3 regions of the Brevibacillus nigriterrae genome follow, and region 2 is predicted to be linked to each of the others. Evidence: riboswitches for the same ligand, from Rfam matches in the RefSeq annotation. Region 2 holds a riboswitch; each other region holds the start of a gene.
What was found. Region 2 has a riboswitch for cyclic di-GMP ahead of ACPW7N_RS04195 (fibronectin type III domain-containing protein). Riboswitches for the same ligand answer to the same signal wherever they lie in the genome.

Region 1 (10,216 bases), on a different contig from region 2:
ACTCCCCAACCCAAAACCAGGGTACACAAAACAGAGCCTACCGCATTAGCTGACAGCAACAAACCAAATCCGGATGGGCCCGCCTGCAGGATTTCTTTTGCAAAGACAGGAAGCAGCGTTGAATAGGGAAAGCCGAAAATCATGGGGACTGTGCCCAGTATGAAAACTCCCAGCACAAACGGATGGAAACGCAAATAATCGATTGCTTCACGAACGCCCTGAACAACTCCAAGCTCTGAATTCTGGGGCGTCATTTCCTGCTCGACAGGACTGATTTTATACAAGGAATAGATTACGATGAGAAAACTGCATGCATTGATCAAGATAAGAATCGGTGCCTGATAAACTCCCAACAGAAATCCGGCGAGCATGGGACCGACAATGCGTGACGCATTGAGTATCGTACTAAAAAAAGATACGGCACTAGTCATTTCCTCTTTTGGGACAAGATTAGGGATCATTGCATTGCGAGCGGGAATTTCGATAGCTAGAAATATCCCTCGTATAAACAAAAGTACAGATAACAGAATGAAAGAATAAAATTTCATCAGCACAATCACAATGGCAAACGTGCAAATCATCGCCCCGACTTGTGAAACAATCAATACCTTGCGGCGATCCCATCGATCCGCAATCACACCGCCGATCACGCTGAATAAAAGTACTGGAATCAAGCCAAAAAACTCGACCAGTCCAATGTAAAATGCCGAACCTGTAATACTGAAAATAAACCAGTTGAGTGCCAATTTATCAAACCAGTCACCGGTTCGAGAAAAAAAACTACCGACGACAAACCAATTGAAATTTGCATATCGAAAAGACATTGTGAACCTCCTTCCGTGTATGGACGGAACAAGGTTTACATTATAACGATTACCTTCATTCGTCAATTAAAAATGATTATCATTATTACTAATTTTCAAAAAAGAAAAATGCCTAACCAGGTTCGGTTAGACATTCAGCTTGCTTTCTAGTCCAATGCATGATTGGTTTCAAGATCCCATTTGCGACGGATAAACCAGTACAGCAGAAACGCAAATGTGACCAGAACACCGATAATAGTGAAAAGCTGCCCTAAAATTTGTACCGGATCAATGCTTTCCAGACTTTTCAGGTGATAAACCTGCAGCTCATTGAGCGTCGTATACACTTTGATCGGTAAGAATAAAGCGAAAATTTGCACAATAAGGCCGAGTAAACGAATAATTGATGAAACCGGAAACAAGGCTACAAATGAAGCGATTCCCAATAACCCGATGACCCACCCAAATGAGTAGAACCACGCTACTTCATGGACTGCGATACTCATATAAACGAACCCCATCGCAATGATGGTTACAAAAAATAACACGCTACGGTTAGCCATCCGCTGCCATCCACTCCTTACCATTTTATCTCTTCTATCTTAAAAAGTAGTCGAGTGAAAGATAGTGATGGCCATCACGTAATATCAAATTTCTTTACTCAGCGTAAATCGACTTAGAACAATACATACGCTCCAGGACCAATGAGTGCAACCCCTACAGCAATCGCAATCAACACCAGATTGTATTCAATACCGTTGGAGGTAACCCAGAATCCATTTTGAGCGTGCACCTTGAACATAGCGACGAGCATGATCATAACAATCATCGCTGCGGCTACCGGAGTAAATACACCTGCAGCAAACATCAGCCCACCTACCAGCTCCAGTAATCCTGCAATGGCTGCCATCAATACACCTGGTTTCACGCCGATTGACTCCAGCCAGCCACCTGTTCCTTTGAGACCATACCCTCCGAACCATCCAAATAATTTCTGTGCTCCATGGCCTGCCATGATCAGACCTACGATCAAACGAATGACTAACAATCCAAGATTCATCATATTGCTCACGCTTCCTCTCCAAAAATTGTTTTTGATAAAGCTTAACTTACTTTATGTAAGTATAATACGGTACGTTACTTACATTTGTCAAGCCACTAATTTAAAATAACTAACTTGTCCTAAAAAACAAAGAAACCTCTTCGGAAAGCCCCGAAGAGGTCGGTATTGTTTCATTCTATTTTTTTAAGTATCTGGCAGCAAACTCGTTTGCCGGAATCGGTTTGCTGAAGAAATATCCCTGTGCTTCATCGCATCGATGCTGGATGAGGAATTTATACTGATTGCCCGTCTCCACGCCTTCTGCATTTACTTTTAAATTGAGGTTATGAGCCATAGATATGATGGTTGCTACAATGGCCGCATCGTTCTTATCAATCTCCAATTCTCGCAAAAACGACTGGTCTATCTTCAGCTTGTCGATGGGAAGTTTTTTGAGATAACTGAGAGAGCTATATCCTGTCCCAAAATCATCCATGCCGATTTTTACGCCCAGATCCTTCAGCTCTTTCAATGTCGTCATGGCATGTCCTACATCCATTGCCATGCTCTCTGTAATCTCCAGCTCCACCAGTTGTGGATCGCAGTTGGTTTCTTGCAGGACTCTTTTCACCGTGCTCACCAGATCGTGTTTGATGAACTGCCGCGAAGACAGGTTCACCGCGATCGTGAGGGGCTCGGAGATTCGCCCTGAATTCCACTCGACCATCTGTGTGCAAGCGGTTCGCATGACCCACTCGCCAATCGGGATGATTAAGCCTGTCTCCTCTGCAAGCGGTATAAACTGAGCCGGCGAAACAAGCCCCCACTTGGGATGATTCCAGCGAAGCAACGCTTCTGCCCCTACAACTTTTCCTGTTTTGACGTGGATTTGCGGTTGATAGTAAATCATAAATTCGTCGCGTTCCAACGCTCGATACAAATCATTTTCGAAGATGATTTTCTCATGCGCTTTTTCATTCATACTCTTCGTATAGAATTGAAAGCGGCTCCCCCTGTCCTTTACCCGATACATGGCCGTATCCGCATTTTTCAACAGCGTCTCTGTATCCTCTCCGTCGGTAGGATACATGGCAATTCCGATACTGCAGGAAATGTGGAACTCATATCCGTCGTAAATAACGGGGCTTTCCACACATTCAATGATTTGTTGGGCCAGATCACAAACTTCTTCCTCTGTTTTCACTCCGTACAGGAAAATAGCAAATTCATCTCCGCCAATACGAAACAGATCATCCATCGGTCGCAAGCAATTGGACATGCGCTTCGAAAGTGAAATCAGCAAATTATCTCCGTATTGATGCCCAAGCGAGTCATTCACTTTTTTGAATTGATCAAGGTCAATAAACATGATGGCAAAGGAAGAGTCTTTTTCACCGGAGGAAACAATGGCATCATCGATCGTATCTCGCAACGCTCTCCGGTTAGGCAATCGAGTCAACTCATCGTGATAGGCGAGGAAATTGATTCTTTCTTCAGCCAGTTTGTTCTCCGTTATATCCTTGAACATAGCGATGAATCCAACAATATTATTGCTTGCGTCCACCAGCTTTGAAGTAGACAGGCTTACCCATTTTTTGAAGCCATCTTTGGTAATCCGCTCGACTTCCAGACCAGTAAACTTTTTATTCTTGTTGATCACATCATCGAAAATCTTATCGAATTCCTCTGCTTGATCTTCTGGGATAATCGGGTACTGACGATTCATAATTTCGTGTTTTTTCCAACCAAAAATTTCTTCCGCTGCCGGATTCCACATGGTCACTTTCCGTGATTTGTCGAGTGTTACAATACCGATCGGCGACGCTTCGATTAATGACTTCAAGACATGGTTACTTTGCCAAAGCGAGTCCTCAATTCTCCTATGGATCGTAATATCAGAGAGAAGACCCACATAATTGGTGACTTTACCTTTTTCATTGTAATAAGCCCAGATGGTCAGGTACTCCAGATACAACTCTCCACTTTTCCGATTGTTCCAGATTTCACCTTCCCACCTGCCCGTGACTAACAGGCTGCTCCACATTTCTTCATAGAACTGCTTGTCATGTAAGCCAGACTTGAGCAACCGAGGATTCCGCCCGATCAGTTCTTCAAAGGAATAGCCAGTCACATATGTAAATGCATTGTTAACAAACTGGATTTCTCCCGTTTGATCTGTGATTATCAAACCCTCTGACAAATTCTCTACAATAAGACGATAAAAGTTTGCATCTCTTTCCATCTGCTGACATCCCCCGAGGTTGAAACGTTGAGTTCTACTGTTGCTCATAATACATGACTCTGTTGCAGCCTGCTTTTTTCGCTCGGTATAGAGCAAAGTCTGCCTGTTCAATGACAAGTTTGCTTTCTATACCAGGCTCAGGCTTGACCGTACTGATTCCCAAACTAATAGTAACGATATCACTAACTTTTGAACCTGCATGTGATATTTGTAATAATTCAATATTTGTTCTAATTTTTTCTGCGATCGAAAAAGCTGACCCCATATCGGTATCAGGAAGAATAACTGCGAACTCCTCGCCTCCGTATCTGGCAGCCAAATCATTCGGTCGATCCAGGGCTCCTTCGATTGATTGAGCGATTCGTTTCAGGCATTCATCTCCGCCCAAATGTCCATATTGATCGTTGAATAGCTTGAAATAATCAATATCCAGCATGATTAATGAAAGCTCTTTCGACTCTTTACGACACCGATTCCATTCTATATCCATTACTTCGTCAAAGTGCCTTCTGTTTGCAATCTCAGTCAAACCATCCAGCTTCGATAAACGTTGCAGCATCTGATTTGCTTCTTTCATCCTTGCATCTGCCATTTTCTTCTCCGTTATGTCTTCTGCCACACCAATGGCTCCAACAATCTGTTCTCTCACTTTTATTGGAACGGCGGTCACACCCAGTTCAACCACACGACCAGCCGCATGCATAATCCTAAGTTCAATATAGGTTGATGCTCCCTCAATTACTTCTGTAAAATTACATAACGCTTTTGCCTGATCATCAGGTACAATGATGTGTCTAGAAGAACGATAGAGCAGCTCTTCTTTCTGATAACCGGATATCTCTGATGCCATGTAATTTACATTAATGAAATTCCCTGTTTTGTCCAAAGCAAAACACACATTGGGATTATGATCAAACAATGATTTGTACCGTTGGTTGCTCTCTTCTAGTAATAGCTCCGTTTTTTTCCGTTCCGTAATATCACGGGCAACGCCAAGCAGAAAGGTAACTTCCCCTCGCTCATCCACAATGGGATGGATGGTATTTTCCACAAGGAGTTCGCCTCTGTGCAGAGTAACCACTTCTTCATACGTCACGATACTCCCGAACTCAACCGCCTGCTTGAATTTACTAAGGGTGAATGAAAGTTTTTCAGGTGTGAGCAACTCGCTCAGCTCTTTTCCTACCACCTGACTCTCTTCTTGTCTTGTAACTGTAAGGTAGGTTTGATTGACTGATCGACAAAAAAATTCAGATTGATTTTTGATTTCATAAAGTGAGATCAGATCGGATACCGAATGATAAATAAGGGCAAGCTGGTTCTTGATTTTTTGTGTCGTTTGAATTTTTTCGTCAATAGTCGTTGCCATCTGATTGAACGTCTGACAAAGTTCCTGCAATTCAATGACATCCCCAAACTTATGATGTTCTTCGATTATGTTCTGATAATTGCCCTTGCGCAGGTTTCTAACTCCATCAAGCAAAGACTGAATCGGCTCCGTGAGTTTGGATGATAATCGGATCATGAGAAAATGACCAACCAGCATCGTGAATAGCAGGATAAAAATCATCATTAGCGAAAAGGAACGAAACGGCGCCTCTACTTCTTCCTGATCAATTTCTGCTAAAATGATCCACTTTCCGTTATTCGTCCATTGATACGTTCCAATAACCTGATTACCACGATAATCCACATAGCCATCCAACTTGTGTTTTCCTGCAAGCGCGTTTTGAATGATCTCTGTATCTATTTGATAATTCAACTTTGCCGTATCGGGTATTTGTCCTTTTGAAATCAATTCTTGTGTAAACCTTGATTCCGTTAACATGATTCCTTCCCGATTCACAATGTAGGTTTCTCCCGAATTGCCAATCGTGAAGTTCTTCATTAATCGGTTGATCGTGGTTAGATCGACTGCACCAAAAACCACTCCATTGAATTGTTTGTCAGGGGTAAAAACGGGGGATGAGAAAATAATGCGAGGTTTCCCCGATGCTCTTCCTATCAGTACATCCGTGATAAAGCTGTTGCCTTTTTTGGCTTCTAGAAAATAGTCCCGATCCGATAGACTGATTCCCGGGGGAGAATTGGTGTCAACTTCGGTGAACCCGTCCTTGTTAATATAGACAAGTGAATCAAACTCACTCTGTTTTTTTACAAAGGAATCGAAATTCGCAAGCATCCTCTCCTTTTCCAATAAAACCGTTGCTGGCATGCTTGCAATGATGGCAACTTCTGCGGATCGTTGTTGAATCCACTTTTCTACGTACATCTTCTGATATTTTGTCGCTTCCTCCAGCCTTTTCATTGACTCTTCTTGGTGGTGATTACGTTCGATCAGAATGATAGGGATAAAAATTAATAGTCCAATGAGAATGATGAGAAAACTTACCCGAAACCGCAATTGCTGTTTAATTGATCGAATTTTGAACGCACTCATGATGTCTCTTTGAACCATTGTCAATAACCACCTTTATGTGCCTTAAAACAAGGAAGACCAGCATAAATACTGGTCGTAACCTACCATTCATACCATAAGATATTTATAACAATTCTAATAGGTAAAAAGAAGTGGTTCTTGATATCTATTTATAACATTTCGTTCACGATTGAAAAAATTTGGAATAGCTTGCCTGTCAGGTGCATATCGTAATAATAAAAAACGAATCAGAATTTTTTTTACAAAAAAAAGCAATTTTCCGATTTAGTTCTTTTATACCATATTAACATAGTGTATAATTGGTAACAAAGTCTTTACAATATCAATTCTTCGATAATGGCAAACCTCTTGAAAAAGAGGGACGCAAAGCTACGGGTCTAAGGGTGTATGATTTAATACCTATGATCGCCGGGTTTCCGAAAAGAATGGACCCATACCATGAGATGGCTATTCTTTCGACTGAATAGTCATTTTTCTATTTACCTGACTATATGGGGTGATGTAAAGAATGAAATACAGTGGAAGAATCACAATAACGGCATTGCTGTTCAGTTTTATCTGTATGAATGTACCCTTCTACTATCCCGATTTCAATGTGACCATTCTTTTAATCCATCTATTCTATCTAGCCATTTTCTGGGCTTTGGGCTGGAAATTTGATAAGACCATTTACATAGCTGAAAATGATGAATTGACCAGTGTCTATAATCGTCGGTATATCTCATCTACGATCGACAAACTGCTAAAGAAAATGATCCGCCATAATGAAAAGGTATGCGTGATTGTCGTGGATTTGAATAATTTCAAACTTTTGAACGATGAATTCGGGCATGTTTTTGGAGACTATGTATTGAAAAACGTGGCAACGATCCTGAAGCAAAGCGTGAAGAAGGGTGGATTGGTAGCACGCTGGGGCGGTGACGAATTTATCCTCATCTTGCCAAGAACCGAACTGGAAGAAGCGTTGGAGCTCAAATCAGTGATCCAGCTTCAGCTCCAGCAATTATCCAAATCGTATCGGGCAACTGTTTCTGCCTCCATCGGGATTTCTGTCTTCCCAAGCGACGCAACAACATTGGAAGATCTCATCCATGTTGCTGACTCTCATATGTACTCAGCAAAAAGAGAAAAAAAAGACCAGCCTGTATTTTCTTAATTAGACTACAATAAATAGTGGATAATTTGTTCAATTTATGAGCATATATCCACTATTTTTTATATGATAGATTCGATATTTAGACATTGAGAATATTGTTCAAAATGTATAAAATGTAAACATTAAGAGAACATATGTTTTTATTTGTGGAGGACGTAGCCCATAGCCAATAGCGTCTGTTCGACTGGTTGAATATCTTATTGAAGCTGCAAGCCGCCTAAGAATACAAACTATTTTTACGACCCACTCTGACTATGCCTTACTGCCTTTACCAGGAGAAGCTATATGGGCTTCATTAAACGGTAGGCTGACTCAAGGCAGGTTGAAAATTTCTTCGCTGAGAGAATTACGTCACACTCAGGAAACTCGATTGATTATTTATACTGAGGACGAATTTACCAAACTGTGGGTTGAATCTATGCTGAGATATTATGGTGCGGACCTGCAATCAATTGAAGTCCATTATATTGGTGGAGACGGAAACGCTGTCCAAATTAATAAATTTAACAATCAAAATCCGGGACGAAAGGCTCCTTCTATATGCTTGATTGACGGTGATTCCTCACAGTCTGAATCAGAAATAGAGAAGGTCTTCAGATTACCTGGCTACTTTCCAGAAGAGCATGTGTATGATTCAATTTATGATGCATTTTCAGAGGTTAGCGCTATGTTATGTATTGCATTGGGCTGGGACACAAGTAAACAGACCGAATTAAAAAGACAAATGGAGAGCGTAAAGACAACAAATAGGGGTTATCATTTATTGTTCAACCAGCTTGGCATGAAGCTAAGCCTAATCTGGGAAGAAACGGTGAGAACAGCATTTTTAAATGTATGGTGCCATCACTTTAGAGAAGAATTACATAAAACGCTTTATCCGGTAAATGATCTTCTGCCCATTACCGAAACAGTCTGAAACGTTAAAATAAGGACGGGATGCTGATAATCAATATCCCGTCCCTAAATAACAAATGGTGAATGACTGGCTTCTGATAGGGTATCTACCTTTTGATCAAAGAGTGGAAAATACGTTCATATCTGATCGACAACGTCATTTCATATTGGAATCCACAAACAAATCCGTATTTTGAGTGACATCGAAATTCCATACTATAGAACCGCACCACATATTCCGTGTGGTTTGTTTTTCACCCGTTGCCAGAAGATAATTCTAAAGAGCCGTTCAACTAGGGGTAGTACCAGCGAAGCTGACACCACCCGCAAAGTAGATGGTAATTAAATAGGAAATTCTCTTCTCCCCAGATCCTGCCACCAAAAATCTCGCTGTGGAGATAGCGGAATCTGATCCAGATAGATCGCTTCGCCGATTCTAGGAATATGGTATGGGATGCTTTGCTCTTCGGCTGCGGCCGATAACCTTCTTGGAGGTTCGTTCCAATCATGCAGCGCCAAAGTGAACCCCCCCCAGTGTACGGGCAGCAGAACTCCTCCCTGGACGTCACGATGCGCTTGTACCGTCTCCTCCGGAAGCATATGCACGCCGCTCCACCGCTTGTAATATTGCCCGCATTCTATATATTGCCCGCATTCCATAAAGGCCAGTTCGAACGGTCCGTGCTGACGACCTATTCGCTTAAAGTGAGGACCGTAACCTCCGTCCCCGCTGTAGAAGAGACTTCTCTTCTCTGTCTTGATTACCCACGAGCACCATAGGGTGGAATCCTGATCGAACAGCCCTCTTCCCGAGAAATGTCTCGCGGGCGTGCAAGTGAAGCGAATGCCCTGAACGATCCGTTCTTCTCCCCAGTCCAGCTCGATGACGGTATCGGGCGACGCTCCTCTTTTCCGGATTCGCTTGCCGACTCCGAGCGGAACGAGGAAAGTGCCAGTTTTCGGAATAAGCTTACGGATAGAGGAAGAATCCAGATGATCGTGGTGATCGTGAGACAGAACAACGAAATCGATCGGAGGAAGTTCCTCAATAGTAATTGGCAGCTTGACGCTGAATCTGCGATTGCGGGAGAAAGGAAGCGGCGACGGGTTCTTGCCAAGCATCGGATCAAGCAGGATCGTTTTGCCTCCAATCTGCAGCAAGGACGCCGAATGTCCGAACCAAAAGATCTTGTCTTTTCCGTCGCTTAGCGTGCCACGCTGAAGGGGGACGATAGGAAGCGGCTGCTTCGGCCTTCTCTGAGTCTTAGCGGATAGGAATTCACGAAGCATGGATACAATGTCTCCTGCCCTAAATTTCACGATCACTGGGATTTCGTTCTGGAATTTGCCGTTTTTGGCTCGCCTCGATCGATTCCAATCGTCCATCTGTTTACTCTCCTCATATTCATTCTGCGCGTCGGTAAACACAAGCTTTGAATAAACTTTTAACGACTTTCAGCCCTGGCGTCGTTTCATGTTTAATTTATTTCCGTATTTTGGTTATTGGCCATTGAAGGACATATGTTTCAAGCAATCCGAGCAATGAATTTTCTTGATGCGAAACGAGGTGTTTGAGCTCCTAAGTAATATTGGGGTGGGATATGAACACATATCAAAAATGCAAATTAACCTGGTAGAA
Region 2 (10,216 bases):
ACCTCATAATTGTTTTGCTTGGCAATAAGCCCATGAATGGAATTATCTAGCTCGTTTGCCAAACCTTCCGGGATTTCAAAGACTTGTATTTTACTGACTACCTGGTCCAGTAGCGCGTTAAATGAATCAATCGTCTGATCAAATTCATCTGACGAATCATCCGGTAATTTTTCAATAAGCGTTCCGTAACCGGCATGTAATAAATGACTTGTGTATTGTGCTGCCTGTTCTGGACTGATTTCGCCGTTTTCCAGTTTTGTCGTAACTTCCTTCATCACGGAGTTAACGGTATGATCGAGTACGTCGAATTTGTTTAATGAGCTTTCTCCCGCACTCTCTTTTTTCTTCTTTAATCTGCTAGCAGAGAGTGTACTAGTTTCATTTCCAGCGGAAAGATAGGCTTCCAGCGTTTCAATGGCCCGATTAACCCCGTTGGATATTACATTCTGATCAGAAGACATGCTTATTTCTCTGGCTACCGTATTATTCAGATACACTTGCCATTCATTTAGAAGGGAAGGTGGCAAATCTGGCAAAGGTAAAACTCTAGGTTTCACTGAAACTGTTGGTGGATCATCCTTTGGTTTTGTTGGCGGAGGTAGCGGAGGTGGCTCCTCATCGATTACCTCAATTTCAATTACTGGAATGGGCAGCGGTGGAAGGAAAACGATTGAATAACTTTCCGTAGTAAAATTTGATCGGAATTCATTATTCTGGTTATAAACCGCTTCCGTTACAGAAAGATAAGGATTGTACGCTGCATCCATTACGGATTGTCCTGCAAATTCAATTGTATAAGTGGTGTCCCCTACTAGCTGTACATTGGGATTTACCTGGATAGAAGGTGTGTTTTTCATCCAATTCGCCGTGAATGGGATTTCCTCACCTTGTTGATTGGTAAAACGAATGATCTCCTCCACTGCTTCATCGCTTAATTCCGTCCCACCACTGGATAAAACAGGTTCAGTAAAGGTCAGGATAGGTGTAACATTAACCGATACATTGGTCGAGTTATCTGGTGGTTCCATTGAAATACCTGGCGGAGTGACATCCGGTGGTGGTGGAACATAACCCGAATTCAAAACACGGAAATCATCGTAACCCTTAAAGTGGTAATCGCCCCACTCGCCATACATCGTGATCACGGTTGGACTCCACTTGTCATCCCCATTTCCATACGGAACAATGACAGGTACCAGTGTTTCTCTTTCGTACTTGAGCATCATATCTCGAATTCCGTTTTCGTCTTCATCACCGATCGGATTCTTCACATATCCATATTGAGGATCCTGAACATGCACGATCTGTGAGTTTGTCTGTACGGTAGAAAAGTTGATCCTCTCTGGTTCAAACGGTGCAGGCAGCTCGATGAAATTGGTTGCCATTCCCGATCCATGATCTAGCTGTAAACTGTCTGGATGAAAGGTGATTCTTGCAGGAATATATACCTCGAACCTGGTTTCATAGACAGCTGCCCAGCCTGCTGTATCCTTTACCTCAATTCGGTATGTATGCCATCCTGGCTCAGTAAATAAATAATTGCTTCCATTTGTTACATTCTTGCCGTTGATAGTAGCAGTAATAGAACTGACTCCAGAGATGGCATCAAAGGTCTGAAAGCGTATCGGAAATTCTTGCCCCCAGAAATACTCTCTTTGCAGGTACACATTCGATATGACCGGTTTGGTCTTATCTATGTAAAAGGGATGTTCTAATTTTTCAACATTTCCTGCGTTATCTTCGGCTTCAGCCGCAATATAGTGAGTCCCTTCTTCTCTTACCCAAAATGGCTCGATATACGTTTCCAGCTCTCGTGTATCGAATCCGAAATCTACTCGGGCCAATTTCGAAATCAAATCTTCTGCTCCAACAGAGACCTCAACATCTGACCGAAGCCATCCATTTTCTCCTTCCAATCCAGTCGTTTGTACCTTTAATTCAGGCTTGGTCTTATCAATTTTAATTTTTTTGGAGACTTGTCCGAGTTCTTTTCCCTCTTCATCTTTTAAATAGACGGTTGCTGTATGTTTTCCTTCATCTGAGTATGAATAACTGTTTGAAAAAGGAGTGATTGCTCCATCGTCTATTTGAATACTTGTTTCTGTTTTTTCCGGGGCATCAGCAGTGATCGTAATATCTGATATTTTCCAAAGCTTTTTTCCTTCTTCGCCGCTGATCTGCACATCAAACGAGGTCGATTCCGCAGCGGGTTTCACTTGAATTTTTGTGGTATCTGCAAATATTTGATTGGGAATACAGATTGCAGATAGCAACGACACACTCAATAGAATTTTTGCTATTTTGGCAAACTTCATTTCATCACCTCAATAAAAGCTACTTTAAGATTTTTTTCACAGTCAGATTTCCGTTTTCGTCATACTCAAACACAACAATGTCGACCCCATCCTCCACAATTCTTTTCAGACGGTTTCCTTCATAGATGTATTCATATTTTTTCAGATTGGAAGTGGTGCCAGTTACCGTACTTAAATCGCTTTTGGCGTACAAACTGTTCTCTGCCAAAACACCAACGATATTTTCATCGTCCAGATTAAGGTCAGAAAAGGTATAGGAGGTTTCTTTTGTCTTTCCAACTGGCTTTTCATTGAGATAAACATGATAGGTGATGGAAGGATCATCCAAAGGTTCTCCACTTACTGGGCTCCAAGTCAGCTCAATCGAAGAGGATGTCAAGTTAACCTTCAGATTTTCCGGCTTAGCAGGCGGGGTATTCGCTCGAATAAATCCATACCCGTTCAATGCTCGCCATTCCCCACTGTTTCTCGCAAACATCGCATAGTAACTTTCCTCATTTGATTGGGTATCGGAATCTGTAAAAACAGGTTCGTCACTGGCATATACGGATACCCAATTCTCGTTTATCCATTTTACATAAGCAAAATTACTTCCACTCGACGTGGTCAACACATTATTATCACTCATTGCATTCAGCTCTACCGTATTCTGTGTTCCACTGTAGCGGGCATAATTATAGGTTGCTAGATAACCCGACTGGAAACTCCATGGTGACCAAGTGCCATCCCAACCAGCAACTCTGAAAAAAGTAAAGGAATCTCTTGGTACATCGAAAAGTGTAAAATTTGCCACTTCTCCACGATAAATGGTTTCCCATGTCTCACTTGATTCATCCCACTTTTGCAGTTCATAGAAATATGCTCCACGAGTCCAATTCAACGTAACGCTTGTTTCATCCATCCTGCTCACCCAGATGCTAGGCGCTTTTAGATGAAAGCTAGGTTGTGATGTGGTAGAATCACTACTTTTTTGGGATGGCTTCCAGGTCGGAGGGGCAGGAGAAAGATCAGGCAGCTCCGATTCGGGAGGCAGACTCGGTACAACTTCCTCAGTCTGATTTTCCTCTGCATAGACCCCGGAAGCAGGAATAAACAGTGTTGCAAAAGTAAGGGCCAACGCAGATAGAATGTGAATAACTAGTTTTATCATTTATGGATACATTCCCCTTTCATAAAATGAACTGCTAGTCTTTTGGTGCTTTTTCTACTAAATGAAACCGTAACTTTCATGTAATCCCCCTTTAAATGACAAATAAAAAAAGGCTACCTCAAAAAGAAATAGCCTTCGTTACCAAATGAATTTACGTTGATTCTGGATGCTTGGTAACCCGGCTGTCATTGCTCAGTAGAGCATTAGACCCGTGGCTTTGCGTCCCCACCTTTCAATGGGTTTGCCTTTATCGAAGCTGCGGATAATAAAGTAAAATAAGGAATTATGTAGAAATGCATTAATACTATAGTAGCAGAAAAGATATATTTCGACATACTTTTAGGATAAATTCATTATTTTGTCGATTTTCATTTTAATACTTTTTTATCAATAAGGATGTGACTATGTTAACACCTCCTTACTTCTTTTGGCACAATTCACACAGTAAAACAAAAAGGATCGCCCAGTAACAGCAATCCCCTGCAAGAATAAGTAATTCCCTTTTCCTATATAAAATTCACGTCAATACAAGCAAGTATCCTCTATAATCCACAAGAACTACTACCTTGTTCCTTCACCCCCAGCTTCACCAATATCTTCTCCAGCAAACAAAACCCGGTAAGCGAAGAAATAATCAGATTTACCCCTACAAAGGCAGTAAAGAGCAGCCAGTACGGACTCACCCATTGTGCTAGAGCCAGACTGAGCAAAATAAAGATTCCTGCCAATAGACGAATGATATTTCCTTTCCCGTTTGTTACAAACATTCCACCTCATCCTTTCCTCTTCCCATGCCGATCACATCGTCAGCACATTGGATATTGACATGCTTGTTTTTCAGCTTTGCTCTCTTGGTTTCGACCATCGCATAGATGATCGGTATGATGAACAGGGTTAATAATGTAGATGCGATTGTGCCAAACATCAAAGCGATGGCTAAGCCTTGGAAAATCGGGTCGAACAGGATGACCACAGCGCCTACGACAACAGCGGCGGCGGTAAGAATGATCGGCTTTGCACGAACGATTCCGGCTTCAATGACTGCCCACGTGAGCGAAGCACCTTCTTCCCGTCTCTGGATGGTGAATTCCACCAGGAGAATCGAGTTGCGGACAATAATCCCGGCGAGTGCGATCACTCCAATCATGGATGTGGCTGTGAAAAAGGCGCCAAACATCCAGTGGCCCGGGATCACGCCGATCAAGGTAAGCGGGATTGGTGACATAATGATGAGCGGTGTAATGAAGGATTGGAACCATCCTACAATCAAGAGATACATGACGACCATGGCAATCGCAAAAGCAATCCCCAAATCACGGAATACTTCATACGTAATCTGCCATTCTCCATCCCATTTCACACTGACGCCATCTTCCAGCCATGGCTGATTGATCAGATTTTGCTCAATGGTTACACCTGAAGGGGGCTTGATCTCCCCAATGCGATCCCACATTTTCGCCATTGCATAAGCAGGACTTTCCTCAAATCCCGCCACATCGGCTACAACATACGTGACGCTCTGCAAATTTTTGCGGTAAAGAGTAGGCTCCACACTGCCTTTTTCCACATGAACAATCTCTCCGAGAGAAATTTGTGTTCCCGCTTGTGTAGGAATCTGTATGCTGGTCAGCTTGTCAATTCCAGAACGATCACCTTTAGACGGTTGCACGTTAATAACGACAGGATTCAGCTCATGTGCCGGATGCAGAAGTCCAATTTGGGCGCCATCCAGCATGGTTTGTAATGTTTTTACAATGGATTGCTCATTGATTCCGTTCAGTCTCGCCTTGTCATTAATGGTAAAGCGATACTCGGTTTGTTCCGCTTCCTGGTAGGTGTCAACATCGACTACCCCTTCTGTCTCACGGAAAATCTGTTCTGCCTGCTTGGCTACCATTTGCTGTTCTTGTTTGTCATTTCCGTAGATTTCCAGGACAATGGTAGACAAAACTGGCGGCCCTGGAGGAACCTCTACGACTTTTACATTTGCCTGATAAGCACTTGCGATTTTTTGTATCTCCGGGCGAATGCGCTTGGCGATGTCGTGGCTTTGATCTTCACGCAAATGCTTATTCACCAGGTTAATCTGAATGTCTGCAACATTGTCACCTTTGCGCTGATAATAATGCCGGACCAATCCGTTGAAATTGAACGGAGAGGCAGTACCGATATACATTTCATAGTCGGTCACCTCATTGACAGAGGACACATAATCGCCAACGGCCTTCGTCGCCTTTGCTGTTTCCTCAAGTGTTGATCCCTCCGGCATATCAATGACAACCTGAATTTCGCTCTTATTGTCAAACGGCATCATTTTCATCGGGACGGCCTTGGTATAGAAGAACGAAAATGACCCAAGAAGGACGACCACAACTCCTGCCAGGAAAAGATAGCGTTTCTTGGCATCTCTGAGCATGTGCTGGATCGTAATGGCATACCATCTGGAAATGCCTTTCAGCTTTTCGTAATGGATCTCCTCGCCATTACCCGCCGGGGTATTTTTATGCTTAGATTTAGGCAAGTATCGATAGGCAAACCAGGGGGTGACCACAAAGGCTACCAGCAGCGAGAAGAACATCGCAACAGAAGCATTAATCGGAATCGGCGCCATATATGGCCCCATCAATCCACCGACAAAAGCCATCGGCATCAGCGTAGCAATGACTGTAAAGGTAGCAAGAATCGTTGGGTTCCCTACCTCATCCACCGCTAAAATCGCTGCCTGCATGGGGCTGTGCGTTCCCTTTTGTAACCAGCGATGAATGTTTTCCACGACGACGATCGCATCGTCTACGAGAATCCCAATAGCAAAAATGAGAGCGAACAATGTAACCCGGTTTAGTGTGTATCCATACATCTCGCTTAAAAACAGCGCCAGTGCCAGTGTCACAGGTACGGCAACACCTACAACGAGTGCCTCCCGCAGTCCCAAAGATACACCGATCAGTAATATGACCGATACGGTAGCGATTGCCAGGTGTTTGATCAACTCATCCGATTTCTCTTTTGCGGTTTCCCCATAATTGCGAGTTACCGTTACCTGGACTTGATCCGGGATGAGCTTCCCTTTTAAATCCTCTACCTTCTTGATCACTTGATCTGCGAGATCGACTGCATTTGTTCCCGGCTTTTTGGCGACAGCAATGGTAATCGCCGGATAGATCGATTGGTATTGTGGTGCGATTCCCTTTTCCTTTGCTTGGGGGCCCGTTCCAAACAGTACATAATTACTCACTTCGGTAGGCCCGTCAATTACCTGAGCGATGTCTTTTATATAAACAGGGCGGTTTTGATACATCCCGACTATCAGATTTTCGACCTGATCTTTTGTTGTCAGGTACATGCCGGTTTTAACCTGGCTGGTCGTGTTGTTTTGACTAAACGTGCCCGATACTAACGAGGCATTTACCTGTTGCACCGTCTCTTCAATGGCTAGTGGCGACAGATGGTTGGCTGAGAGTCTCTTCGGATCGATCTGTATCCGCAATTCCCGATCCCGTCCGCCAATTACATTGGTTTTGGAGATATTTTCGATCTTGTTTATCTCATCGTCTACCACTGTGGCAATGCGTTTCAAAGAATAATCATCCAGTTCCTCGCTCCACAAAGTCAATGACACAATCGGCACATCATCGATTGTTACCGGCTTGACGAGTGGCTGGGATGCACCTGGCGGAAGCTCATCAACATTTGACATCAGGATATTATAAAGACGTACCAGACTTTGATCCAGATCATTCCCGACTTTGAACCTTGCAATAAACATGGACATACCTGGTTTTGAAGATGAGTAAATGTATTCAATTCCGTCTATTTCCCACAGTTTCTTTTCGATGACCTTTGTTACCCGGTTTTCTACATCTTCTGCGGTTGCACCTGGAAATGGTATGTAAATATCCATCATCGGCACAGAGATTTGCGGTTCTTCCTCACGAGGTGTATTGAGGACAGCAAAGATCCCCATTAAAAGGATAGCAGCCACCAGAAGCGGAGTTAATTTTGAATTAATAAATGCCTTTGCAATTCTTCCGGCAATGCCTAGTTTTTCCCCCGTCACTTTTGTGCCACCACCTTCACTTTATCCCGGACCTTTTCAAGGGAATGGACCACAATTCGATCCCCGATTTGCAAACCGCTTAGTACCTCCACGTGTTTGTCGTCGACCGGAGCAATATTGACAAAGGTTAGGTGTACAACGTTCTTGTCATCTACAACGTACACACCCGTGAATTGAGACCAATAAAGAATGGCCGTTTGCGGCAGGATGATTCTGTCCTCCGCTTTTCCCGGGATTGTAGCCTGACCGTACATCCCGCTCGTTACCTGCAAGTCAGTCGGCAACGATACTTTCATCCGAAATTTACGACTGGCAGGGTCAATTCTCGGAGTAATTTCCAGTACGTTCCCTTTCCCTTTATATTGAACAGCATCTATGGTTACTGGCAATTGCTCTCCCACTTTTACCGTGCCGATCTTTCGTTCATCTACGTCTATTTCAAGCGAATAGGGAGCCCTTTCAATCGTAACCAATGGTACGCCGGGGGTCGCCATATCGCCAATGTCAATCATCTTTTCAGTCACGATTCCGTCAAAAGGCGAGTAAAGCACCGCTTCTTGCAGGTTTACATTGGCAGTGTTATATCCTGCTTGTGCCTGCTGATACTGAGCGCTTGCTTCTCCCTTTTTGGCTTGGGTAACAGCGAGATTCGCTTTTGCCTGTTCGTGGCCTTTGCCTGCATCCATCCAGGAACGCTCATGTGCCAAAAATTCAGTCTGGGCATTTTCATAGTCCTGTTTGCTGGCTGCTCCCGCTTCATACAGCTTCTTCATCCGCAAAAATGTCTGTTCCGCATGGTTCATCTTGATTTTCATCTGCTGCTCCATGACCGCTGCCTTTTCGACCTCCGTTTGGGCCACACGGATGGACCCATCCAGTGTTTGCAAGGCAGCACTTGCACCCGCCACTTGTGCTACTGCCTGGTCCTGATAGGTGCGTACCTGCCTTGGGTCAAGCGAGACCAGCGGATCGCCCTTTTTGACGAGACTGCCTTTTTTCACATGGACTGTGGTTACAGCCGCCATGATTTTTGCAGAAACAGCAGCCGTTTCCTCTGACACAATTGTTCCGGGGACCTGCAGCCCTTCTCCCGAATTCGTTTGTCTAACTTCCTTGATAGCCACCCCTTGTACCTCCTGTTGTTCCTCCTGTGTTGTTCCCGGCTCGATTTTCGCCCCGAATCCGCCTTCCAACAAAAACAGTCCAACGGATACCGGGAGTACAAAATACAGCAATATCTTCATGTAATTTTTCATGTTTCTCCCCCTGATCTGTCATCACAATGGTTTGTTGCCATTTACATGACGAGATTGATTCTTGCCTGTTCACAAGCAACGAGATAAGCCGGGAAGTCCGCAAAGTGCGTTCCCTCCATAAAATCTTCCACAGACAGTCCCGATTCATCGCCGTAGCTTGAGCAAGCCACTACCCTTACACCCAGCTTTTTAGCCAGTTGAACAAGCTCATACACAAACTGATCGTCCTTGTTTCGTAATACGTCTAAACCCTTGAAAAGAAAAAACAGGGTTATATCACTTCCCAGAGATGCAGCCCTTGCTGAGACCGTAATAATTTCAATTGCTTTTGCTTCATCGTCACTCACAATGGCAATTGTCGATTTCTCATGAGGAAACATGTGATCACCTCTCTCGATAATACCTATAGGGGTATATAAATTTAAAAAATGAAAAGGCATTTCTGCCCGCTTACCTGCTTTTGATCATTAATTCAATTGCTTCATTGATAATCGGAGTAATTTGTTCCATGCTTCTGTCCTCTTCACGAAGGCACTCAGCCAGGTTTTCGGCTACGATCAATGCAATCGATTTGTCTATTGCCGCCCGAGCTGCTGTAAGCTGGACAACCAGTTCCTTGCAGTCCTTTTCGTTCTCCATCATCCCAAGAATACCCCTGACTTGGCCCTCTATCCTTTTTAATCGATTTTTCAGCTTGTTGTCATATACCAACGCCTTACCTCCTTTCTTTTATAAAATTACTTCCGAACCACATCTCCCTGCCAATAGTTCATTCCACCTGCCAGATTCTTTACACTTTGGTACCCCAGATTGGCTAAAAATTGACACGCCATTCCGCTTCGGTTCCCACTTCTGCATACAAAAATAGTTTCTTCGCCTCGATTGATCTCTGCATAACGGCTCGTCAGCTCTTGTAGTGGGATATGCTTGGCACCAGGAATCATCCCTTGAGCAACTTCTTCGTGTTCACGAACGTCAACAATATTCAACTTTTCTCCCTTGCTTACCCTTTCCATCACTTCTGTTGGATAAATCGTTTGAAATTCTGACATGATCTTTTCCTCCCTATTTAGACCAAATTTTCCGTCCACCCTGAAATTCCTGTTTGCAGATGGCTGACTTGGGTAAATCCATTTTTGAGTAACATCTTCGCTGCCTGGCGACTTCTCATACCGCTTTTACAGGTGAGCACAATGGATTTGCTGCGATCAAGTTCATGCAGTCGCTGCTCCAATACACTCAGAGGTATGTTTTGAAAGTGTTTGATGTGTCCTCTTTTGTATTCAAACCCTTCCCGCACATCTATAAAGATGACATCCTTTGGTTTTTCCAATAGTTGAAAAACCTCATCCTGTTTCAAATTCTTCAGTCCTTTGATCGGCATCAGCTTGCGAATGATGAAAAGTACCAGCAGTGCCATAATCACATATTGAATCCA
Region 3 (10,216 bases), on a different contig from region 2:
TTAGTGACCGTTCTTTCACCTATTCTTCATAACCTATTGTTTTTTCACTACAAATGCGGAGATGATTCCGATAAAGAAGGCAATGTTCTCGTCTGTACCTTCCACCTTAAACTTGCCTTCTTGCAGGGTTGTCGCAGGATCAAGCTTGCGAGAGGAAACATCCAGCCATACCTGTTCAGTGGTTGTAACGGTTACTGCCGGGTTTTTGGATTTGCCTTTGCTCCAAACGATTTTGTTATCTTTTATTAAAAGTGCGTATTCGCCTGCATGCTCACCTGTGATGATGAATTGGGCTTCTTTGTCTACACCCTCTAATGAACCTGCGTTAATCGGAAGCTTGTTCAGATACTCTTCGAATGGAGTCTCTGCTTTTGGCTTTTCTCCGCTTTGTGCTGTTGTCGTACCACTTTGCGGAGTAGTTGTTCCTGTTTGCGCAGGTGTAGCTGGTGGTTGTTCTCCTGCTTTTGGATACTGGAATGCTTCAATGCTCTCGAGGAAGAAAGACAAGCTTCCCTCTGCCTTGATCAGCTTTCGGAGATAGGCATCTTTGGCATCCAGTTTTCTTTCGGCAATGGAAAGCCAGATTTTTTCTGTCGTGGTTACGGTAATGGCAGGCTCTTTTTGAAGTTTTTCTTTGGTCCACGTAACTTTGTTATCCTTGATGACGAGTGCATATTCACCTGCATGCTCGCCTGTAATAATAAATTGTGCCGTGCGGTTTACCCCCGCAAGCTTATCTGTGTTATATGGCAATCCATTCAGATATTTCTCAAATGGAGTCTCATTCGTTGCCGTTTCGCCTGGCTTCGCATCTCCTTGAGAAGTAATCGAAATATCTTTCGTCTCTTGATTAAATTCAACCTTGGCACCCAATGCTTCACTCACGAAACGAAGAGGCACCAGTGTTATGTTATCTACCACTTTGGCAGGAACATCAAGTGTGACTTCCTGATCGTTTTTGTACGCTTTACCGCCGATGACGATCTTGACCACCGTTTCGCCTTTGGTAGCGGTTACCGTTTTGCTCGCCTGATCCCAGTTGACTTGTGCACCCAGCGCTTCAAAAATCGCTCTCATCGGAACCAATGTCCGACCATTTTCTACCGTAGAAGATACTTCGAGTTTGTTACCGTCCAAAAAAATACCCGATCCCTCGGAAGCAGCCTGTGCAGGTACTAGTAAGCCGAATAAGAGTATGAGAGAAAATAATACCGATGCGATTTTTTGTTTCAACGAATTTACCCCCAAACTTCCATTTTATTTTTTACCTGTTTGTTTGTGAAAAACGATACTACTGTTTTTTGAAATACTTCTTGAGGTTGCTTACATGATCGGTATCCCCGTCGATGGAGAATTTTCCGCTCAGGTAGGCCATGGTTCCATTTACTTGATCTGCTGCAATGTCCAGCCAGAGCTGTTCACCCACCGTAATGGTTACACTTGGATTCTCCTGTTTGCCTTTGCCAGAGGTGCATTTGCCATCCTGAATGATGACGTAATATTCACCCGGGTGACCATCCGTCACAACAAATTGGTACACCACGTTTATCCCTTGTGCATTCTCAGCAGCAAAACGGCCTGGCAATCCGTCGATGTACGTTTCAAATGGCGACTTCTCTACTACTACAGGCTTCGGAGCAGGTTTGGGTGCTGGTGCTGGTGCTGGCCCTGGAGTGGAAGGCTGATCTGTTGGTTTGGCAGTCGTTTGCGGTTGAGCCGCAGGTTGTGGTGCTGGTGCCGGAGCAGGTGTTTTCTGAGTTGCAGGCTGACTTGCAGTCGAAGCTGGTTGTGCAGGTGTAGGTGCAGGTGTAGGTGTAGGTGCAGGTGTAGCTGGCTCGGTAGAAGTTGGAGTGGTTGCTTGTCCCGAATTTGCAGTTGGTTGAGCGGGTGCGGGTGCAGGTGCTGGAGCTGGTTGTGCTGTTTGTTGCGGTGCCGATTGCGGGTCTGGCGAAGGTGCAGGCGTTGTTGTGCTGCTTGGCGCAGATGCATTAGCAGGAGCTTTGGCCGATGATTGCGATGAAGCCGGTACATCCTGACCAGAGCTGCATCCAAAAGCAGTCAATGCCAACAGCACAATAGGTACAACCAAACGATTTGTTTTTCTCACTTTTTCTCCCCCTTCAATGACGTTACCAATCAGAAAATTGTCTCGATTTTCCAACTAATCATAAATATAGTGGGTGAATTGTATTATTGCAATAATTTTTTGAATTTTTGTTATAATACAGTTTGGCATTCATCTCTGCTGCAAACAAAAAACCCTTGTCAGCAAGAAGTTTGGTTCTTCCTCATGACAAAGGTTATGTTCATTTTACTTCCTTTTTTTGCGAAAAACCCTCGTGACCAACAGGTAAATTAGCAATGAGCCTGGAGCATTTATTAATCCAAAAATGCCCCAGAACCAATAATACTTTTCGCCTCTTTTGCGGGCATCCTGAAACATAAACCATGCCTGAATGAATAACACAACAATCACTAGCGGTATGAGCCAAGGTTGGATTTCCTGATTCATGTTCATCCCTCCTTATATTCACGATATTTGACGTATGGTATTAGGACTAATGTAAAGATACCAAACAGGACAAGCTGAGAAGCGATCATGAATCTTGTTCCCAGGATGAAACTCCATAACGCGAGTGAGACAAGTATGATCAACGCCGAAAGACCAAAGGTGATGTTCTCATCTCGTTTCTTGGTTGCTTCTCGTATTTCCGTACCCTGTTCGATGATGCTGATAAAATTCAGTTCAAACGGAGGGTCTATATCATGCAGCTCATCCATTTTGGCAAGAGCCTGTTTTTCACGTTCGGTAAAATCAGTCATGGGAGCAGCCGTCTCCTTTCCAGTTCTGCCGTAATCCCTTTCATTGCCGCATGCAGTCTTGAGCGTACCGTTCCGATCGGGCAGTCCGCCATTTCTGCGATTTCCTCGTAAGAGAAGCCGTAGTAATGCTTCAGGATAAAAGCACTGCGCTTTTCATAGGAAAGCACTTGAAGTACATCAAGCAGCTCCTGATACTCTATATGAAGCAATGCTGTTTGCTCAGGAGTCGGGTCAGAGCTTTCCAGCGTGTCTTCCAGCGGTTCCTGTCCCTTTCGCTTCTGTTTGCGCAGTTCATCTCGAAACAGATTGGTGGCTATCGCAATCAACCACGTAGAGAACTTCTTTTCTGGCTGGACCTTTTCCATATGAACCACGGCACGTAAAAAGGTTTCCTGGACAATATCCTGTGCTTTTTCTATGCTACCGATCATTTTGATACAGTAATTGGATACGAATCGATAGTTCTGTGCAAAGAGCGTTTGAGTGGCACTGCGATTTCCTGCTTTGGCTGCTTCGATCAGTTGCCGTTCCTCCATATCCCCACTCCTTTCCGCAAAAATCATGCTCTCGATGCTCTATATCCAATGAAACGAATCCATTGCAAAAAAGTTCATCCTGGTTTTCATTCTGGAAACGATCCTACAGCATAGTTGCCAAAGCGATAACGAAACCTATAGTCGATAATCTTGAAAGGGATGATCAAATGGCAACTGTTCTCTATATTACAGCACATCCGAATGACGAAACTGCTTCTTACAGTATGGCAGTCGGTAAAGCATTTATCGAAGAGTATCGGGCATCGAATCCAAATAATCAGGTCGTCCATCTGGATTTGTATAAGATCAATATCCCACAAATTGACGCTGATGTCTTTAGCGGATGGGGTAAGCTCCGCTCCGGTGAATCGTTTGAAAAGCTTTCCGCAGATGAGAAAACCAAAATCAGCAGATTAAATGAGCTGGTTGATCAATTTGTGGCTGCGGACAAATATGTCTTTGTCACGCCAATGTGGAACTTCTCTTACCCGCCGATTATGAAAGCATATATTGATGCGGTGTGCGTTGCAGGCAAGACTTTCAAATATACAGAATCAGGACCTGTAGGGCTTTTGGGAGATAAAATTGCCCTCCACATTCAAGCACGTGGTGGTGTTTACTCGGAAGGTCCTGCCGCTCAAATGGAGATGGGGCATCGCCACATTGGTGCCATTATGAGTTTCTTCGGTATCACGAAGTTTGAAGGCCTGTTCGTGGAAGGTCATAACCAGTTCCCGGACCGTGCCGGACAAATTAAAGAAGAAGCGATTGCAAAAGCAAAGGCAATGGCGAAGAATTTTACTGCTGCTGGGTTGCAGACAGCGGGAAAATAAATCTGTAAAAAAACCCCCTTATCCGGTTTGGGTAAGGGGGTTCACTGAAATTATTGCAATCCTTTTGGCGCCTGGCTAAAGCCTTGGACAGGTTTGGATTCATTTTGCTGTCTGGCGTTCTGACCTGAATGATGGGCGTCACCACCATGCTTGGCCCCGTATTTGTCTGCTTTGCCTTTGATCTGCTTGTGCATTTTTGATTCGCCTCCTTCGCCTTTGGCTAAGAGGTAGTCTGTGACGAAACCGATTATTTTATAAACTTGAACGAATCAAGCGCTTTTTGTACTCGCTCCAGATTGGCTTTGGAACGGTTTTCTTCGTTTATGCTGATATCAAAAGCGTAGGAATTGCCACCTTTGCTAAAAATATAAGTGATCGTATACACCATATATCCATTGTATCTTGCTTTGTATTCATACCTTTTTACATTAACCCCAAATTTTGTCTCTGATTTTGAGTCGATCATTGTAAATGATGGTATTTGTAATTTTTTTTGTTCAAATACCTTTTCAACTGTTTTGGAGAACATATCATAGGAAATAGGCAGAACGGCAAATTCAAAATCTCCACCTGCAAATCGGTAACTTAGATTGCCTTCCTCACCAGACTTTTCCTTCCAGTATTCAGGAATCTCAATCGAATAATTAAATTCGTCACTCTTGATGGTTATTGTTTTGGTCTTGTCGTACATGTCCTCATCCTGGATGAAACCAAGAGCCGGATTCATTTTTGCTGGATCGATCTTCAAGGATTGTTGAACCGTACGAATCAAAGCATCAATCTCTGCTTTATTAGCATCTCGATAATATCCGATTTCAATATAATATTTGTACTTACCTTTGAAGAAGAAGAAGTCATGTTCATTGTACCATCGATCCCCATCTGCCATTTCATAATCACGTTCTTTGGCAGGTACGCCAGCGATAGTTGTATCTTTTATTTCCTTGCCAACTTCCAAATACTCTTCAACAAAAGCATCTCGATATTTTTCCTCATGGCGTTTGATCCACTCGTCCAAAGTATCATTTTCGGTTATGGAGGTTGTTTTAATTTTTACTACTTGTGTACCGTCTTCATTTTGGAAGAAATGATAATCTACTAGATCATTTTTTTCCCATTTTGCTGGGATTTTGACAGTCAATCCATAGTTCTCATCAATATAAGTTCGGTAATTATCCTTTACACCAGAAATATCTTTAACAGTTTTATCATTTTTGTCAAAAGAAGCTGTGAAACTGTCCAACAAATCTTTATAAGCACGGTATTTCAATGGATTTTTAAAGTTATCCTCTTTGTTTACGGTAAGCATGATATAGAAAATTCGATCTTTATTCTGATAGGCACGGTGTTCTGTGATTGAATCCCCATGTTCTTTGGTTACGGCCCTTGCATACTGCAGGTTGCCTTCTTTCACGAACCCTTTAGAGAGAATGGTACCTTCCATACCCTCAAGTAGCACCTTCACCAATCCGTCATTTGAGTAGTTCTCTGGCTGTTCTTCATCAATGAAAATACGAAGCTCATACTCGTCCTTCGCATCCTTGAAGCTGACCCAATCTCCTTTAAAGCTTTGGTCATTCTTCACAAGACCTGACGGATATCTCATGGTCCAACCAATGTAGCTATCGCCAATTTTCGTTTTTCCTACATCTTCATTAAAGCCGTTCCCAGGAGTAGTGGCAGTTGCGCTGTTCCCCGTTAACACGATTTCTTTCGTATTTTGGTCATAGGAAACCGTTGCGCCCAATGTTTCAGCTACGAATTTCAATGGAACCATCAATGTGTTGTTTTTCATTTGCGGTGCAACAGGAAGTGTTACTTCTTTCCCGTTCACTTTTGCCTTGTTGCTGCCAGCCTTGAACTGGATCGATTTGCTTCCATAAGCCAGTCCGACTGTTTGTGTCTTGGAGTCAAAGGAGAGTGTTGCTCCAAATGCTTTGGTGATGACACTGAGCGGAACCATTGCTAGCCCGTTTTGTACATAGGGTGTTTCTACAGTTGATTGAACCCCATTGATTGTTACTGAATTACTGCCCGTTTTTATTTTAATGGTTACGGAATCAGCCGATGCAAGTCCACCAGTAAGCGAAAATACGAGCAGTAGACTCACCATCGATAATAAAAATTTCTTCATTTCTCGCTCCCCCATTTTTATTTATTAAACTCTGCAAAAGTAACCGTTCGCTGGACAAGATCACCATTTGATTGAACCATCAAAACGGCTTTTTTTCCCGGAAGGTACTTTTTCAGTTGTTCATTAAAATCAACCAATGTGGTGATGTTGATTTTGTCGATGGAATAAACCAGATCACCCGGTTTTAATCCAGCTTGATCTGCTGGAGAACCCGGTTCTACCGAGCTGACCGTAAGCGGTTCATTGGTTGGCAAACCAACTACTGCTGCCCAGCTCTCTTCCAGTTCCGCTCCCAGGTACGCTCTTTTCACTTTTCCATAGGTAAAGAAATGGGAAAGGACGTAGTTTACGGTATCGGATGGAATGGCGAAGCTAAGGTTATCAATACCGACTGACACATATTTGAGCGAATTGATGCCAACGACTTCCCCTTTTAAATTAACAAGTGGGCCTCCACTATTACCCGGGTTAATCGCAGCATCTGTTTGAAGCAAACGATAGGTAGAAAAAGCAGAGCGATCCACTCCACTGACCACCCCAACAGTAGCGGAGTTGCGCAGAGTAAATGAAATCGGCGTTCCGATGGCTACAACTGTCTCGCCAACTTGTACATTCAATTTGGGCGCCAAGGTCGCTGTCGGTAGAGCTTTGGCGTTTATTTTGACAAGAGCCAAATCGCTTTCTTCATCAATATGAGTGGCTTGTCCAGGATATTGCGTACCATTGGCCGTTACTACGATAATTTGCTTCATCTCTTTTACCACGTGAGCATTGGTAACAATCCAGCCATCCGCCTTAATAATGACGCCTGTGCCGTGCATCAGGTTAAATCGGTCTTTCGTTTGCGGAATACCATCTTCTTCGGGCTTTCCGATGATGGCTACCACGCTTGGAGAGATTTTTTTGATTACATCTGTGACACTGTACACAACAGGTTTGCTCGCATTGGTAGAGCCTGCTGCTGCAACAGGTTGAACGATTGCCAAGATCAGAATCAAGAGGATGAATGGAATAAGACGACTGTTTTTCTCTCCCGCCATACGGTTCCTTCTTTCTACTATTTATTGGTTTCGAAGGGAATCGAGCATAAAAAAAGAAGACTATACACCTATAGCCTTCACCATCTACCTCTTTGTTACATCAGTAAAGTAAACGGCAACCCGGCTATCTTAGTCCGATGAGAACCTTAGATCCGTAGCTTTGCGTCCATACCTTTCGGATATGTTTGCCCTGTTCGATAACTTCGAAATATTTCAATGAATAGTAACAAAATTAACAACATTTCACAGTGACACTTATCACTTTTATGTCGATTACATTCGAAAAAAGGCTGAATATGTAAAATATTCGTGAACAATGATTCGCCTTTCTCGAGGCAACATTAACAATTAAGTCAAAAAGCCTATGCAGGCAGGTTAACCTACAGAGGCTTTTTGACTTGGAGTTGCTATTTTCACAGGCGCATTCTTTCCCCTCGCAACTGCCGAAATTACAATCATTGCAGCAACGACCGAGACCCATGTGATTGTTTCACCCAGAATGATCGCCGAACCAACGATTGTGAAAAACGGTTGCAGATACTGTGTCTGACTTACCCTTGCCACCCCTCCGAGAGCTAAGCCACGATACCAGGCAAAGAATCCGACAAACTGACTAATGATACTGACATATCCAAAACTGATCCAAACGTCCATGGGAGCCTGCCATAGGTTAGCAGGTAACTGGACGGCTACCGGAATAAGCAGGAACGGGCATGCAATGACTAGTGCCCAACTGATGACCTGCCAGCCCCCCATCGTTCGGGCTAATTTACCGCCTTCTGCATAACCGATTGCGGCTGCCACTACCGCACCTGCCAAGGCTAGATCAGCCAATTGGAGATGACCCACACCCGAATAGACGGCATAAGCCAGTACAGCCAAGCTTCCTACGACACTTGCCAGCCAGAAGCTGCGAGATGGCCTCTCACCTGCAAAAAAAGTGGCTGCACCTGCTGTCGCCAATGGCAGGAGTGCCAGTACAATCGCTCCATGCGTAGCCGGAACTCGTTGCATTGCCCAGGCAGACAACAAGGGAAATCCGACAATGACGCCTAGCGATACGATGCCTAAGCTTTTTAGCTCTTTTGCGGAAGGAATCCTCTCTCGTCGGATCAAGAGAAGAATCGCAGCAAGAATGGCAGCGATAATCGCTCTGCCTAAGCCAACAACAATCGGGTCAAAAAAGGAGACTGCTATTTTGGTCGTGGGCAATGTCAGGCTAAATCCAATTACACCGAGTAACCCGTAGATCATTCCTTTTGTTTCATTGCTCATGTGAGCCATTCTTCTCCACTTCCCTATCATCCATTGGTTATCTTATATGGTAAAGTGAAAGAGTATCTATGTCTCCAACCAATTGGCTCATCTCGTAACCAGCCAATTTTGATTTAAAGTGGAAGTGAGGCCAAACCAATGCAGTGGAAACCGGATAAATCAGCGAATGAACCGATTTATAAACAAATTGCCCGTTTTTATGAAGAGCAAATTATGTGCGGTGAGCTTGCTCCTGGTGCTCTCTTGCCAACGGAACGAGAGCTTGCAGGAGCCCTTCAGGTGAACCGCAGCACAGTCACGGCTGCCTATGAAGAATTGCGTGCAACCGGCCTGATCACTTCCGCTCAGGGCAGTGGAACGTGGGTTACTCATCACCACTGGGGTGTTGCGCCTCGCAATATTCCAAATTGGCAGCATTACACGAGTGGTGGGACATTCCTGCCTGCATTGCCTTTAGTCAAACAGGTGCGAGAAGCTGCCATGGACCGCTCCATTATTAATTTAGCAAAAGCGGAGCTGGCCCCATCACTGATGCCTGCATCCATTTTGGAGGGTCTGCTTCGAGAAGAAACTTCTTTAGTATCGCTCAACTATTTGCATCCAAAAGGAGACCCTGATCTCAGGGAAGCGATTTCTCTTCATCTGAAAAAACACTTTTCTATCTCAATCACACCTGAAGAAATTATGGTTACATCAGGCGCACAGCAAGCCCTTCATATCATTACCCAATGCTTGCTGAACCCTGGCGATGCCATTGCGATGGAATGCCCCTCGTACACCTATTCCTTGCCCTTGTTTGTTTCAGCAGGACTTCGGCTTCACCGTCTGCCTGTTGATCAGGAGGGCCTCAAACCCGATGAAATTGTTGCGTTGTACAAAAAACACAGGATTCGCATGATCTTCACCAACCCGACCTACCACAATCCAACCGGGACAACACTCTCTTTATCCCGTCGCAAGGAATTGCTGCGAATCTGTGAGGAACTGCGTATCCCCATTGTTGAGGATGATGCATTCGGTACCATTACACTGAATCACAGCGAAATTCCTCCTGTTCCACTCAAAGCAATCGACCAGAAGAATGGCTCCGTCATCTATATCGGCTCGCTGTCCAAAACCGTATCTCCCGGTCTGCGCATTGGCTGGATTGCAGGCCCAAAAACCGTCATTGAGAGGCTGTCTGATGCCAAGCAGCAGATGGACTATGGAACCAGCTCCATTGCCCAGCGATTGCTCTTTGCTTATCTGGCAAAAGGACACTGGGAAAAGCAAACGTTGCAAATCAGAGGCCATTTGACCAGAAGGCGTGATACCACACTCCATGCGCTGTCCAAGCATCTGTCAGACAAAGCGATCTGGAACCAGCCCGAAGGAAGTTATCATATCTGGTGTCAACTCCATCAGCCGATTCCTGATGAGCTCCTGCTTGCCCGAGGGATTCAGGGAGGCGTCCTGTTTACGCCGGGCAGCGTGTTTGGTGCTGAATCAGGGTTTGTTCGACTCACTTACTCCTGGGCGGATGAGCAGTTGATCGAAGAAGGGATTTGTCGCTTACGCCGGGCGATTGAATTGCAC

Region 1: linked by a shared signal. The riboswitch ahead of ACPW7N_RS02540 (GGDEF domain-containing protein) and the one ahead of ACPW7N_RS04195 (fibronectin type III domain-containing protein) in region 2 are both predicted to bind cyclic di-GMP.
Region 3: linked by a shared signal. The riboswitch ahead of ACPW7N_RS10830 (S1C family serine protease) and the one ahead of ACPW7N_RS04195 (fibronectin type III domain-containing protein) in region 2 are both predicted to bind cyclic di-GMP.

What each region holds. Positions count from the first base shown of each region.
Region 1 covers NZ_JBNCMT010000002.1:161,047-171,262, forward strand. Annotated here, with positions in the region: gene ACPW7N_RS02515 (MFS transporter) at 1-824, opposite strand, end outside; gene ACPW7N_RS02520 (hypothetical protein) at 971-1,366, opposite strand; gene ACPW7N_RS02525 (DoxX family protein) at 1,480-1,866, opposite strand; gene ACPW7N_RS02530 (sensor domain-containing protein) at 2,042-4,087, opposite strand; gene ACPW7N_RS02535 (diguanylate cyclase) at 4,122-6,545, opposite strand; cyclic di-GMP riboswitch class I at 6,856-6,948, shown strand; gene ACPW7N_RS02540 (GGDEF domain-containing protein) at 7,036-7,683, shown strand; gene ACPW7N_RS02545 (hypothetical protein) at 8,054-8,599, shown strand; gene ACPW7N_RS02550 (MBL fold metallo-hydrolase) at 8,920-9,963, opposite strand.
Region 2 covers NZ_JBNCMT010000004.1:54,033-64,248, forward strand. Annotated here, with positions in the region: gene ACPW7N_RS04190 (Ig-like domain-containing domain) at 1-2,315, opposite strand, end outside; gene ACPW7N_RS04195 (fibronectin type III domain-containing protein) at 2,335-3,465, opposite strand; cyclic di-GMP riboswitch class I at 3,635-3,721, opposite strand; gene ACPW7N_RS04200 (YgaP family membrane protein) at 4,008-4,232, opposite strand; gene ACPW7N_RS04205 (efflux RND transporter permease subunit) at 4,223-7,522, opposite strand; gene ACPW7N_RS04210 (efflux RND transporter periplasmic adaptor subunit) at 7,519-8,778, opposite strand; gene ACPW7N_RS04215 (DsrE/DsrF/DrsH-like family protein) at 8,820-9,158, opposite strand; gene ACPW7N_RS04220 (metal-sensitive transcriptional regulator) at 9,229-9,489, opposite strand; gene ACPW7N_RS04225 (rhodanese-like domain-containing protein) at 9,516-9,830, opposite strand; gene ACPW7N_RS04230 (rhodanese-like domain-containing protein) at 9,848-10,216, opposite strand, start outside.
Region 3 covers NZ_JBNCMT010000012.1:11,798-22,013, forward strand. Annotated here, with positions in the region: gene ACPW7N_RS10790 (stalk domain-containing protein) at 34-1,233, opposite strand; gene ACPW7N_RS10795 (SCP2 sterol-binding domain-containing protein) at 1,292-2,107, opposite strand; gene ACPW7N_RS10800 (sigmaY antisigma factor component) at 2,312-2,512, opposite strand; gene ACPW7N_RS10805 (hypothetical protein) at 2,515-2,823, opposite strand; gene sigY (RNA polymerase sigma factor SigY) at 2,820-3,359, opposite strand; gene ACPW7N_RS10815 (FMN-dependent NADH-azoreductase) at 3,527-4,192, shown strand; gene ACPW7N_RS10820 (hypothetical protein) at 4,243-4,386, opposite strand; gene ACPW7N_RS10825 (stalk domain-containing protein) at 4,440-6,326, opposite strand; gene ACPW7N_RS10830 (S1C family serine protease) at 6,344-7,366, opposite strand; cyclic di-GMP riboswitch class I at 7,478-7,566, opposite strand; gene ACPW7N_RS10835 (DMT family transporter) at 7,742-8,641, opposite strand; gene ACPW7N_RS10840 (aminotransferase-like domain-containing protein) at 8,780-10,216, shown strand, end outside.